3 regions of the Photobacterium sp. GB-1 genome follow, and region 2 is predicted to be linked to each of the others. Evidence: predicted binding sites of a transcription regulator. Region 2 holds the regulator's gene; each other region holds the start of a gene.
What was found. The regulator CRP, encoded in region 2, controls carbon source genes, mostly activating them, when cyclic AMP is high. The targets are predictions, from matches to a motif close to TGTGANNNNNNTCACA.
Positions count from the first base shown of each region.

Region 1: a site for CRP is predicted at 2,376-2,391, ahead of nagE (N-acetylglucosamine-specific PTS transporter subunit IIBC). Genes of this name have one in related genera too.
Region 3: a site for CRP is predicted at 2,644-2,659, ahead of typA (translational GTPase TypA). Genes of this name have one in related genera too.

Region 1 is NZ_PYOB01000001.1:383,621-388,304, forward strand. It holds gene C9J45_RS01600 (beta-N-acetylhexosaminidase) at 1-594, opposite strand, end outside; gene nagE (N-acetylglucosamine-specific PTS transporter subunit IIBC) at 766-2,256, opposite strand; gene nagB (glucosamine-6-phosphate deaminase) at 2,514-3,314, shown strand; gene nagA (N-acetylglucosamine-6-phosphate deacetylase) at 3,333-4,469, shown strand; gene C9J45_RS01620 (ROK family protein) at 4,472-4,684, shown strand, end outside.
Region 2 is NZ_PYOB01000007.1:144,409-149,092, forward strand. It holds gene astD (succinylglutamate-semialdehyde dehydrogenase) at 1-356, shown strand, start outside; gene C9J45_RS10285 (DUF1338 domain-containing protein) at 401-1,189, shown strand; gene C9J45_RS10290 (hypothetical protein) at 1,245-1,427, opposite strand; gene crp (cAMP-activated global transcriptional regulator CRP) at 1,616-2,248, opposite strand; gene C9J45_RS10300 (OsmC family protein) at 2,628-3,032, shown strand; gene C9J45_RS10305 (phosphoribulokinase) at 3,102-3,971, opposite strand; gene C9J45_RS10310 (YheU family protein) at 4,153-4,368, opposite strand; gene C9J45_RS10315 (hydrolase) at 4,429-4,684, opposite strand, start outside.
Region 3 is NZ_PYOB01000016.1:61,168-65,851, reverse strand. It holds gene C9J45_RS14940 (DUF2959 domain-containing protein) at 1-533, shown strand, start outside; gene typA (translational GTPase TypA) at 714-2,540, opposite strand; gene glnA (glutamate--ammonia ligase) at 3,117-4,526, shown strand; gene C9J45_RS14925 (DUF4124 domain-containing protein) at 4,673-4,684, shown strand, end outside.

The DNA.
Region 1 (4,684 bases), on a different contig from region 2:
AAAACGTGTTTCTGGTGTCGCTAATACGTTATTATCCGCTTTAACACGCTTAAATTGATCGCCTTTTAATGGCGTTAAGTAATCTGCAGGGTTAGCTGTATCTGTGCTAACAATTGTTTTTGGTTCTGCATTACCTGCTGTTACATATGCACGAGGCATGTAATCATTTTCAAATAAAGTCCAATATTCACCGATGTAAGGGATAACAACCTTTTCACCTTCAGCAAAACCATCGAACTTATCTGTTGGCTCTAGTGTGTGTAGATCACCTGTTACATGAGTAACTTTGAATTGATCATTCTGCACTTCTAGGATTTGACGAATACTGCTGAAGTAAATTTTCCAATCTTTATTCGTCACCGCTGGACCTTTATTTTCCAGCGTTAAATTAATCAAATCACATGATGCCCATTCCGCACCCAGTGTTTTACATGGCAAGCCTTCTTCTGCACCGTGCTGAATAGCGACTTCGTAGTTAAGATCTAGGTTTGACGCTAGGTTATTTACTACAGTTTGATCATTGTTTCCTTTACTTGCACAACCCGTCACCGCTAATGCAATAAAAGATGCTAACGCCGTAAGTTTAATAGTCATGATATATTCCTTTCTCCCGATATCTCTTCTAAAAAAGTGAAGAGAAAATCAATACGAGCCCAAACGTTGGGTACTCAAAATGCCGGCCCTATCATTCCATGTTTGAAAATAATAAGGCCGGTTTTATTAAAGGTCTTGCGGTATTACTTAATTACTGAAGAATTCAGGTAATTATGGAAGTTTTACAGAAGATAGATCTTCTGACGCTGGGATTTTCTTCATTTCGCCAGCAACAATTTCAGCTAGAGGGCCAAGGATAACCTGAAGGTTATTTGAACCTAGTTTAACTACACCCATCGCACCTAGTGCTTTTAACGTTTTCTCGTTAGCAAGACTGCTGTCTTTTAGCGTTAGGCGTAGACGTGTAATACAAGCATCAATGTTCTCTAGGTTACCGTGACCACCCAGTGCTTTTAAGTACTGCTTCGCTAGCTCGCTAGTTTCTGCAGAACCTGCAACTGATGAAGTCTCTTCTTCGTCGTCTTCACGGCCAGGCGTTTTAAGGTTGAACTTAACAATCGCGAAGCGGAATACAAAGTAGTAGATGAAGAAGAATGCAATACCTTGAACAATCAGCATATACCACTGAACAGCTAGTGGGTTGCGTGATGACAAGAACATATCAACTAGACCTGCAGAGAAACCGAAACCTGCAATCCACTGCATAGATGCTGCGATGTATACAGATAGACCCGCTAGTGCTGCGTGAATTACGTACAGTACTGGTGCTAGGAACATGAATGCAAATTCTAGCGGCTCAGTAACACCTGTGAAGAATGATGCAAAACCAGCAGCTAGTAGTAGAGATGCTACGCGCTCTTTATTCTTCGCTTTCGCAGTGTGGTACATCGCAAGTGCCGCACCTGGTAGACCAAACATCATGATTGGGAAGAAACCAGCTTGGTACATACCAGTGACACCTGGAGTTGCTGTACCTTCAGCGATTGATTTCGCGCCGCCTAGGAAGTTAGGAATATCGTTAATACCTGCTACGTCAAACCAGAATACTGAGTTTAGTGCGTGGTGAAGACCTACAGGAATCAATAGACGGTTGAAGAATGCATATAGACCCGCACCTACAGAACCCATACCTTGGATGCTTTCACCAAAATGTACTAGACCGCCGTAAATTGATGGCCAAACAACCATCAAGATACCTGCAATAACGATACCAGCAATAGATGTTAGAATTGGTACTAAACGCTTACCACTAAAGAACGCTAGTGCTTTGTGTAGTTCTACGTTTGAGAAACGGTTGTACAACTCAGCTGATACGATACCGACTAAGATACCTACGAATTGGTTATTGATTTTACCAAATGCAGCTGGAACTGCGCTTGGGTCAATACCTTGGATTTGCGCGACTGCACCCGGTGCAAGAAGCGTTGTTACCACAAGGAAACCTACAAAACCAGAAAGTGCTGCTGCACCATCTTTATCTTTAGACATGCCGTATGCAACACCCACTGCAAACAGTACAGACATGTTATCAATAATTGCCGCACCAGCCTTGATCAAGAAAGCAGCTAATGCAGAGTTTGCACCCCAGCCGTTCGGATCAATCCAGTAACCGATACCCATTAAGATTGCCGCTGCAGGAAGTACTGCAACTGGCACCATTAATGCCTTACCTACTTTTTGAAAATATCCAAGAATATTCACCCTTAGTTCCCCCTATGGTTTTCTTAGATGTAATTAAATAACTGTTTATAAGCTATCCGTATTAAGTTATCCGCAGTTTAAGAAATTAATTTCGCCCCGCAAATTAAAAGCTCATCATTTGTGATCTCAATCACCGACGGAGGTTAGAACTGAGTGATTTTGCTAGCTCGATCATAAAACTTATTTTATCATTCGAAACAAAGGCGCTATGTCGCTAAGATTTTTCCTGTTTTAACTTTCTTCAACGAGGTATCAACGTGAGACTAATCCCGCTAAATAACGCTAAAGATGTTGGTTTATGGTCAGCTCGCTACATCGCAGATCGTATCAATAAATTCGAACCATCAGCTGAGCGTCCATTTGTATTGGGTCTACCAACTGGTGGTACACCACTTGCAACTTACAAACGTCTTATCGAGCTATACCAAGCTGGTGAAGTAAGCTTTAAACATGTTGTTACTTTCAACATGGATGAGTACGTAGGCATGCCTGCAGATCACCCAGAATCATACCGTAACTTCATGTACAACAACTTCTTCAACCACGTTGACATCCAAGAAGAGAACATTAACCTTCTTGATGGTAACGCAGAAGATCACGTTGCTGAATGCCAACGTTACGAAGATAAGATCAAATCTTACGGTAAAATCAACCTATTCATGGGCGGTGTAGGCAACGACGGCCACATTGCTTTCAATGAGCCAGCATCATCATTAGCATCTCGTACACGAATCAAAACACTAACGCACGAAACGCGTATTGCTAACTCTCGCTTCTTCGATGGCGATATCAACCAAGTACCTAAGTACTCGCTAACTATCGGTGTTGGTACATTACTAGATTCTGAAGAAGTCATGATCCTTATCACTGGCCACAACAAAGCACAGGCACTACAAGCTGCGGTTGAAGGCAGTGTCAATCACCTATGGACAGTATCTGCACTGCAGCTACATCCTAAATCAATGATTGTTTGTGATGAGCCATCAACTCAAGAGCTAAAAGTGAAGACCGTTAAGTACTTCCAAGAACTAGAAGCGGAAAATATTAACCACCTTTAATCCTATTAAGGAATATTCATGTACGCGCTTACCAACTGTAATATTTTTACCGGTAGCGAAGTGCTGAATAACCACGCCGTCATTATTGACGGCGTGAACATTCATGCAATCTGCCCGATTAATCATTTACTCGATGGCATCGACACTATCGATCTTCATGGTGCAAACCTCTCTCCTGGCTTTATTGACTTACAATTAAATGGTTGTGGAGGGGTGATGTTCAACAATGAAACCACCGCCGAAGCCATTGATATTATGCACCAAGCCAACCTAAAATCAGGTTGTACTAGCTTTCTCCCTACGCTTATCACCTCCCCCGACGAAGACATGAAACGTGCAGTTTCAGCTATTCGTGACTATCAAGCAAAATACCACAATCAAGCATTAGGCCTACACCTAGAAGGCCCTTATATTAATGTTGTAAAGAAAGGGGTTCACCGCCCGGATTTCATTCGTCCAGCGAGTGACGATATGATTGCGTTCTTGTGTGATAATGCTGATGTTATTACTAAAGTCACTCTCGCACCTGAACTGAATTCACCTGAGCATATTCAGAAACTGATTGATTCAGGTATTGTCGTATCGGCAGGACACAGTAATGCGACATACGAAGAAGCAAGACAAGGCTTCGATCTCGGTATTAGTTTTACTACGCATTTATTCAATGCGATGAGTCCAGTAGAAGGTCGTTCGCCAGGTCTAGTTGGCGCTATTTACGATAGCAGTGAAATCTATACAGGCGTTATTGCTGACGGTTTCCATGTTGACTATGCCAATATCCGCATGGCTCATAAAATGAAGAATACGCGTTTAGTTTTAGTGACCGATGCCACAGCTCCAGCAGGTGCAAACATCGATAGCTTTCTTTTTACTGGGACAAAGGTATATTACCGAAACGGCATGTGTGTAACTGAAGAAGGCACACTTGGTGGTTCAGCACTGACAATGATTGAAGCAATTCAAAATAGTGTTGAACATGTAGGTATCGCCTTGGACGAAGCGATTCGTATGGCCACACTTTATCCTGCTCGCGCTATTGGTGTAGACAAGAAACTTGGGGCTATAAGAAAAGGCATGGTAGCAAATCTTACTGTGTTTGATCGCGATTATCATGTTCAGGCGACAATTGTTAATGGTGAATACAAACAGAGCTAATTATGACAGGCGGACAAATTGGTAATGTTGATCTCGTAAAACAGCTAAACAGTGCAGCTGTTTATCGCTTGATTGACTTGCAGGGCCCTATTTCACGTATTCAGGTGGCTGATGTTAGTCAGCTTGCTCCTGCCAGTGTTACTAAAATAACCCGCCAACTACTTGAGCGCGGCCTAATCAAAGAGGTCGCGCAACAAGCATCAACCGGCGGTAGA
Region 2 (4,684 bases):
AAAATTTACCCGATGAAGAATACTTTGGCCCATTATTGCAGGTAGTGCGTTATCAAGATCTTGCTCAAGCCGTGTGTCTTGCGAACGACACCCGTTATGGCTTATCAGCCGGGCTTGTATCAACCGATGATAGTGAATGGCAATATTTTATTGATCATATTCGCGCGGGGGTTGTAAATCGTAATCGCCAGTTAACGGGAGCGAGTGGAGATGCACCGTTTGGTGGCCCAGGAGCATCTGGTAATTTACGCCCAAGTGCTTACTACGCTGCTGATTATTGTGCTTACCCAATGGCATCAATGGAAGGTGAGGCAACATGCTTACCTGAGCAGTTATCTCCGGGTATTTCACTCTGAGACTAATAGGTTCACTGTATTACTTACAGTAAGGATTGTGCAGCATGGAACAATTATTTACCGCGTTATGGCAAGATTATACTCAGCGATTATGCCCTTCAGCGCTGAATATTCGGCAATTACTTACCGAAGATGCGTCACTTAGAAATGATCATATTGCGTTGCGTACCTTTGCACTACCTAAATGTGGTTTAGCAAGATTAGCGGCTCCATTTATTGCGGTAGGTTATAAACCCAAAGGTCGATATCATTTCAAAGCGAAAAAGTTATATGCAGAGCACTTTGAACATCCCGATCCTTCTGCGCCTAAAGTATTTATTAGTGAACTGCAATTAGGGTTATGTTCAACAGAGTTACAAACAGAAGTACGTCAGCTTGTCGATCAAGTTGATGATGCTTATTTTGCTGATCCTGCTTTTCTTTCTCAAGGTAAACCATGGCAGTTAAGCCGTGATAGTTATCAGTTTTTAAATGCAGAAAGTGAATATGCAGGGTGGGTGGCAGCGCATGGTTTTGGTGCTAATCATTTTACTGTTGATATTAATCAGCTTGAGCAATTTAATGAAATTTCTGAAGTGAACCATTTTCTCGAATCAAGTGGTTTTGACATTAATCAGGCGGGAGGTGCGGTAAAAGGCGATCCTACTGTGATGTTAGAGCAATCAGCAACCATGGCTGATAAAGTCATGGTCACGTTTTCTGATGGTGAGATGTTGGTCTCTGGCGGATTTTATGAGTTTGCTAAACGTTATTTACAGCCAGATGGTGAGATTTATACCGGGTTTGTAGAAGCTTCGGCAGATAAGATCTTTGAAAGTACTTATAACTCTTGAACAGTGTAAACAAGGCAATAAAAAGCAGCCAATTGGCTGCTTTTTTTTAAATCTGTTAATTATCGAGGGGCGATCCCCAAATACCACTGTCTTCAACAGGACAGCGACGTAAACCTGTTTGCTGTTCTAAATAACAACGACGGTCACTAAAGCCTGTCATCTCAATAGTTGTAGGTTGAGGAGCGATAGCACCAGGTACAGTGGTGTAGCTATTCGGGGCAAAACGTTCAATATCCATATAAAAACCAAAAAAAGATGAAGTCCATTCATTGCTTGAATTTAGCATTTAATTTGAGCAATACAAATTAATTAATGGCATTAATGACACACTTTTTAAAGGTATTTATGGGGGGATTATTAATCAATAAGAAATAAAAAAGCCGCAACAGTGTGCGGCTTTTTTCGTACGGTTAAAGACGTTAAAAATTAACGCGTACCGTAAACAACAATCGTCTTACCGTGAGCAGAGATAAGGTTCTGCTCTTCAAGCATTTTCAGAATACGACCCACTGTTTCACGAGAACAGCCAACAATTTGACCGATTTCTTGACGAGTGATCTTAATCTGCATGCCATCAGGGTGCGTCATTGCATCTGGTTGTTTTGCAAGATTTAGCAATGTCTGTGTGATACGACCTGTAACGTCTAAGAATGCCAAATCACCTACTTTCTGGCTTGTCACTTGTAGGCGACTTGCCATTTGAGCAGATAAGCGCATCAGAATATCAGGGTTAACCTGAATTAACTGACGGAATTTTTTGAATGAAATTTCTGCTACTTCACAAGGACTTTTCGCACGAACCCAAGCAGTACGCTCTTGATCTTCTTCGAATAAGCCAAGCTCACCAATAAAGTCACCTTGGTTTAGGTAAGAAAGGATCATTTCCTTACCTTCTTCATCCTTGATTAGTACAGCAACAGAACCCTTCACAATGTAGTACAACGTTTCTGCTTTCTCACCTGCGTGGATCAGCGTACTTTTCGATGGGTACTTGTGAATATGACAATGGGAAAGAAACCACTCTAAAGTTGGATCTGTTTGCGGTTTACCTGGAACCATATTACTAACTTCCTCTGCATTTGTTGCCCAACAGCATTGGTTTCTTTTCTAACTTTTATCACGAGAAAAAAAACTGCCTACTGATAGGGTATCCATTCAGCCGCTGGGCTGCAAGCTAACTTGAATAAGTTAGAGTGTATCCTTTTTCTGCGCCTTTTTCTTGATATTGATCTAGTAGATTCGTTCATTTCATATGGATAACTGTGCACAGGATCACAATGCGGCGAGATAATTTTAAGTGGTGCGATAAGTAATGATTATTACGACGATTTTTAGAGAGGAAAAAAGTTGTTATTAAGGCGGAGAATTAGGATTTACATTCATTATTTAATCAATAAGACTAGAGACAATTATTGGGCGTTTGAATAAGGATTAAGCGATGCAGTCCCGAGTAAAATGGGTAGAAGATATGACTTTTTTAGGTCAATCTAGCTCCGGTCATAGTGTAGTCATGGATGGTAATGGAGGGGATAAAGCTCCAAGTCCAATGGAATTGGTATTAATGGCGGCGGGAGGGTGTAGCTCAGTAGATGTTGTCAGTGGTTTACAATCCCAAGCGCAAAATATTGTGGGTTGTGAGGTTCTTATTTCAGCTGAGCGTCGAGAGCAAGCGCCACGTTTATTTACCGCAGCCAATTTGCATTTTATTGTTTCAGGTTTTGATTTAAATGAAACCTTAGTGGCTAACACCATTGCTGATTCTTTAGAGAAATATTGCTCTGTATGCTTGATGATTGGTGAAAAGGTTAAGTTGACTCATTCGTATGAAATCATCACTGCTTAATAATGATTGAGATGAAAAAGGTTGGTGTTTGTGCCAACCTTTTTTCTATTTATTTTCGTTTGTGCAAACTTAACTGATTTTCCCTGTATTAATCAGTTTCTCGATAAGGGGGCGCATGATCAATTCCATTGCAAAACTCATTTTTCCACCAGGGACGACAAGCGTGTTATGACGTGACATAAATGAGCCTTGGATCATGGAAAGTAAATACGGAAAATCGACATTATTTAAACCGCGAAATCGGATCACAACAAAGCTTTCATCTAAGCTTGGGATCCCTTTGGCACTCACCGGGTTTGAGGTATCAACGGTTGGTACACGTTGAAAGTTGATATGTGTGCGTGAAAATTGCGGAGTTAAATAATTTAAGTAATCGTCCATGGAGCGAACGATTGACTCCATCACCGCTTCGCGAGAGTGCCCTCGATCTCTCGTGTCACGAACAATTTTTTGGATCCACTCCAAGTTAACAATGGGTACCATGCCAATAAGAAGATCAACATGCTGTGCGACATGGATCTCGCCATCGACAACCCCACCATGTAAGCCTTCATAAAAGAGTAAATCAGTGTTTTCTGCTAACTGTTGCCACGGAGTAAACGTTCCGGGCATTTGGTTGTAGGGTACGGCTTCGTCAAATGTGTGTAGATAACGGCGAAAGCGGCCAGTGCCATCTTCACCATATTGTTTGAAAAATTGCTCTAATTGGGCAAAGTCATTGGCTTCTGAGCCAAAATAGCTGATATGTCGACCTTGCTCTTTAGCTTTGCGGATCTCAGTGTCCATTTCAGGGCGGGTATAGCGATGGAAGCTATCGCCTTCTAGCCATGCCGCATTAATGTTCATCATATTGAACATCTTTCGGAATGCTTCAGAAGTCGTCGTGGTTCCTGCTCCTGATGAACCAGTAACTGCAATAATAGGATGTTTTGCAGACATGACTAACCTTGTCGTTGTTGATTATCGAAAGATAAATGAGAAAGCAGGCAATAATAAAATTACCTGATCGGGCAACAATGCTACTACAAGTTAACAGGGATGTCGGGATTGAAAAGTGAAACTGCTAGCGGAGGCAAGTTTTGAGTCGTAACTCTCTGGGCACGACTCACATTAATAAAACTTATTGCAACTGATTGCGTAATTTTATGTCGACAGATTCATGCAATTCAGAAAATACAATCACAGCATCACCGGATTTCAGTTGCTGCATCACGTAATTCACTTTGTTTTCTAAGCTCATTTCAACTTCACCGTAATCAGTGCCTTCACGTAGCACAAATTGTTCAATCAGGTTAGTCAGTGTTTCTGGGGCGATATCTTGCCAAGGAATGATCATTTTATGTCTCGTCGACTGCGTTACTGATACGCGCAGTATATGATAAAAATATCACTAGCCCTATTGAGGAGTGGTGAGTTTGGTTTTAAACCATGTTGGAACGCTGTGTTCGAGCCAAAACGTCGGTTTAAAAATAGAACCACTAACGAACCCAACATGGCCACCTTTTTCATATAAGTTGTAGTCGATATTACTCGGCAATGGTTGTGATGGGATCACCGATTCGGTCATGAACGGATCGTCTTTGGCATGGATAATCCGCAGTGGTGTACTGATCAAGTTGAGCTGTTGAAGGCCACTACAACGTTGATAATAA
Region 3 (4,684 bases), on a different contig from region 2:
TGGTTGATCGGGTAGAAGACGCCAACGCAGCACAAAAAGATGCACAACAGCAATTTACCAGTGCGCTTGAAGGGCTTAAAGCATTAAATAATTTCAATGGTGGTGAGTTAGAAGCCGCATACAATGACGTTAATGATCAATACAAAGACAGTGAAGCAGCAGTAAATAAAGTCAAAGATCGTATCGCTGCTATTGAAGATGTAGCTGATGCATTGTTTGAAGAATGGAATGACGAGCTTGCGCTTTATAAGAGTGCAACACTGAAACGTGATAGTGCAAACAAGCTACGCGCTACCAAAGTACAGTATCAAAAAATGCTATCTGCGATGAAACGTGCAGAGCAAAAAATGGAGCCAGTGTTAGATACTTTGCGTGATAACACATTATACCTAAAGCATAACCTAAATGCTGCCGCCATTGGCTCACTACAAGGTGAGTTCAACTCACTGCAACGCGAGATCCAACAAGCAATCCGCGATATGAACAGCGCTATTGCAGAATCTAACCGCTTTATTGGTCATCTAAAGAAATAAGCTATCGACAAGGTGAGTCAGCGCCAGCGGCTCACCATTGCTTTACCCTAATGTCCCAGTCCGACACTTATCTTCAGCCATTCGCCACAATCCCCCCATATTTCCACCCTTCAGATACAACAATCCCCCGATTGTTACCAACCGAGGGATTGCTTAATAACTAATGAAATTAATCAGTAATTACTTTGTACGACCAGCACGCTTACGATCGTTTTCAGTAAGAAGTTTCTTACGAATACGGATGCTTAAAGGTGTCACTTCTACTAGTTCATCGTTATCGATGAATTCTAGTGCTTGCTCAAGTGTGTACTTGATAGCAGGAGAAAGAGTTTGCGCTTCGTCAGTACCAGAAGCACGAACGTTTGTAAGCTGCTTACCTTTCAGGCAGTTAACTGTAAGGTCATTAGAACGGTTATGAATACCGATGATCTGACCTTCGTAAACTTCGTCTGCGTGCTCAGCAAATAGACGACCACGCTCTTGTAGGTTAAACAATGCATAAGTCAGTGCTTTACCTGTTGCGTTAGAAATCAATACACCGTTGTTACGTTGACCGATAGTACCGCCCTTGTGAGGACCGTAGTGATCAAACGTATGGTAAAGAAGACCTGAACCTGAAGTCAGTGTCATGAACTCAGTTTGGAAACCGATAAGACCACGAGAAGGCATCATGAAGTCCATGCGAACACGGCCTTTACCATCTGGTGCCATATCAGTTAGCTCACCTTTACGAAGACCGATATTTTCCATGATACCGCCTTGGTGCTCTTCCACCACGTCGATTGTCACAGTTTCAAACGGTTCCATTAGCTGGCCGTCTTCTTCTTTGATGATAACTTCTGGACGTGATACTGCTAGCTCGTAGCCTTCACGACGCATATTTTCGATCAGGATAGATAGGTGAAGTTCACCACGGCCTGATACGCGGAATTTATCTGGGTCAGCTGTTTCTTCAACACGTAGTGCAACGTTGTGTACTAGTTCTTTTTGAAGACGCTCTAGGATGTTACGTGAAGTAACGAACTTACCTTCTTTACCAGCAAACGGAGAGTTGTTTACTTGGAAAGTCATAGTAACTGTTGGCTCATCAACAGAAAGAGGCGTTAGCGCTTCAACACAGTTCTGATCACAAATAGTGTCAGAAATCTTAAGCTCGCCAAGACCTGTGATTGCAATGATGTCGCCCGCTTTCGCTTCTTCAACTTCATGACGCTCAAGACCTAGGTAACCTAGAACTGTACCTACTTTACCGTTACGCTTAGAACCGTCAGCACTTACGATAGTGACTTGTTGGTTAGCTTTCACTGTACCACGAGTAATACGCGCAACACCGATAACACCAACGTAAGAGCTGTAATCTAGCTGAGAGATTTGCATCTGTAGTGGGCCATCAACATCTACTGAAGGCGCTGCAACGTTATCAACGATAGATTGGAACAATGGTTCCATGTTCTCGCCAGTTTCGCCTTCTTCTAGTGTTGCCCAACCGTTTAGTGCTGATGCGTAAACCACTTGGAAGTCTAGTTGTTCGTCAGTTGCACCAAGGTTATCGAATAGGTCAAATACTTGATCCATAACCCACTCAGGACGTGCACCTGGACGGTCAATCTTGTTGATAACAACGATTGGCTTAAGACCGTATGCAAACGCTTTTTGCGTTACGAAACGAGTTTGAGGCATCGGGCCGTCAACTGCATCAACGATAAGCAATACAGAGTCAACCATAGACATGATACGCTCTACTTCACCACCGAAATCGGCGTGTCCAGGGGTATCTACGATGTTGATGCGGTAGTCATTCCAGTTGATTGCTGTGTTCTTAGCAAGAATGGTAATGCCACGCTCTTTCTCGATATCGTTAGAATCCATCACACGTTCTTCGGCTTCGCCGCGACCCTCTAACGTGCCAGACTGCTGTAGAAGTTTATCAACCAAGGTAGTTTTACCATGGTCAACGTGAGCAATAATTGCGATATTTCTTAATTTATCGATCGATTGATTAGACATTAGTTTCACATTCACTCAGAACATGCAGCATCTTCACTAGAGGCTACTTGATTAAAAAAACGGCTCATAATTTAACAGATTTTACGCCAAAACCCACGAAATATGTGATTTATATCACCAGCTTTTTTATGACCATGCTCTAGAGCCGCATTTTTACTCGCTTTTTGGCCTGATTTTATTTTTTTGAACCCTTCTATTCAGACCATAAATCCCCACTTAACCCTGTTTTCTCACTCCCTACGGATAAAAACATCATTAGAGGTACACAGTTCTCCTTTAATAATAAAAACTCTTTTTTAAGGAGATTATGAATTGACAATAATTTTTAACATCGCGATAGTAAGCATGTTCTATTATTGTTAATGACACATCGATGCACCAAAACAGTGCACCAATGCATCAATATAGTGCAAAAATGGATTAATTAAGCTTTAGCAATGCGTAAAAACCGCATTCTTAAAGCTTTTAAAAATTGGCATGGTTTTCGCTTAAGAACATTCAGAACTGCTCATTCTCAGAAATGAGCAACACTAGATTTGCGGCCATGCCCTTATATAACACCGGAGGTTACTCAAGATGTCAGTAGAAAACGTACTAGCGCTGATCCAGGAAAATGAAGTTAAGTTTATTGACCTACGTTTTACCGATACAAAAGGTAAAGAACAGCATATCTCGATCCCATCTCATCAAATTGATGCTGATTTCTTCGAAGAAGGTAAAATGTTTGATGGCTCTTCAGTTGCAGGTTGGAAGGGTATCAACGAATCAGACATGGTAATGATGCCTGACGCATCAAGCGCGGTACTAGACCCATTCACTGAAGACGCTACGCTAAATATCCGTTGTGATATTTTAGAGCCAGCAACAATGCAAGGTTACGACCGTGATCCTCGCTCTATCGCGAAGCGTGCAGAAGAGTTCATGCGTTCAACAGGTATCGCAGACACGGTTCTTATCGGCCCTGAGCCAGAATTCTTCCTATTTGACGATGTTAAGTTTAACACTGACATGTCTGGCTCTTTCTTCAAAATTGATGACGTAGAAGCTGCATGGAATACCGGTTCTGATTTCGAAGGCGGTAACAAAGGTCACCGTCCAGGTGTTAAAGGCGGTTACTTCCCAGTAGCACCTGTTGATTCATCACAAGACATCCGTTCTGCTATGTGTTTAATCATGGAAGAAATGGGTCTAGTTGTTGAAGCTCACCACCACGAAGTAGCAACAGCAGGTCAAAACGAAATCGCAACACGTTTCAACACGCTAACAACAAAAGCGGATGAAATTCAGATCTACAAGTATGTTGTTCATAACGTTGCACACGCATTCGGTAAAACAGCAACCTTTATGCCTAAGCCACTAGTAGGTGATAACGGTTCTGGTATGCACGTTCACCAATCACTAGCAAAAGATGGTGTAAACCTATTCTCTGGTGATAAGTACGGCGGCCTTTCTGAAATGGCACTTTACTACATCGGTGGTATCATCAAGCATGCGCGTGCAATCAACGCATTTGCTAACCCTGCTACGAACTCATACAAGCGTCTAGTTCCAGGCTTTGAAGCTCCAGTAATGCTAGCTTACTCTGCGCGTAACCGTTCAGCGTCTATCCGTATTCCTGTAGTACCAAGCCCTAAAGCACGTCGTATCGAAGTACGTTTCGGTGATCCAGCGGCTAACCCATACCTAGCATTTGCTGCAATGCTAATGGCTGGCCTTGACGGTATCCAGAACAAGATCCACCCAGGCGAAGCGATGGATAAAGACTTGTACGACCTACCAGCAGAAGAAGCAGCTGAAATCCCAACAGTTGCAGAATCGCTACAAGGCGCATTACAAGCACTAAGCGACGACCGTGAGTTCCTAACGTCTGGCGGCGTATTCTCTGATGACTTCATCGATTCTTACATCGCACTGAAATCTCAAGACGTTGAGAAAGTAAACATGACAACTCACCCACTAGAGTTTGAACTTTACTACTCTGTTTAAGTAATCACTTAATTACTAAACATTAAATACTTAGGCCTGCTTCACAAGCAGGCCTTTTTGATCTTGTTGTCACCCGCAAACCAACGACAATAATGAATCTTATTCACGACCACTCTTGTTCGTGCAAACAAACTTGGAGTTAACGGATGAAACTCTCT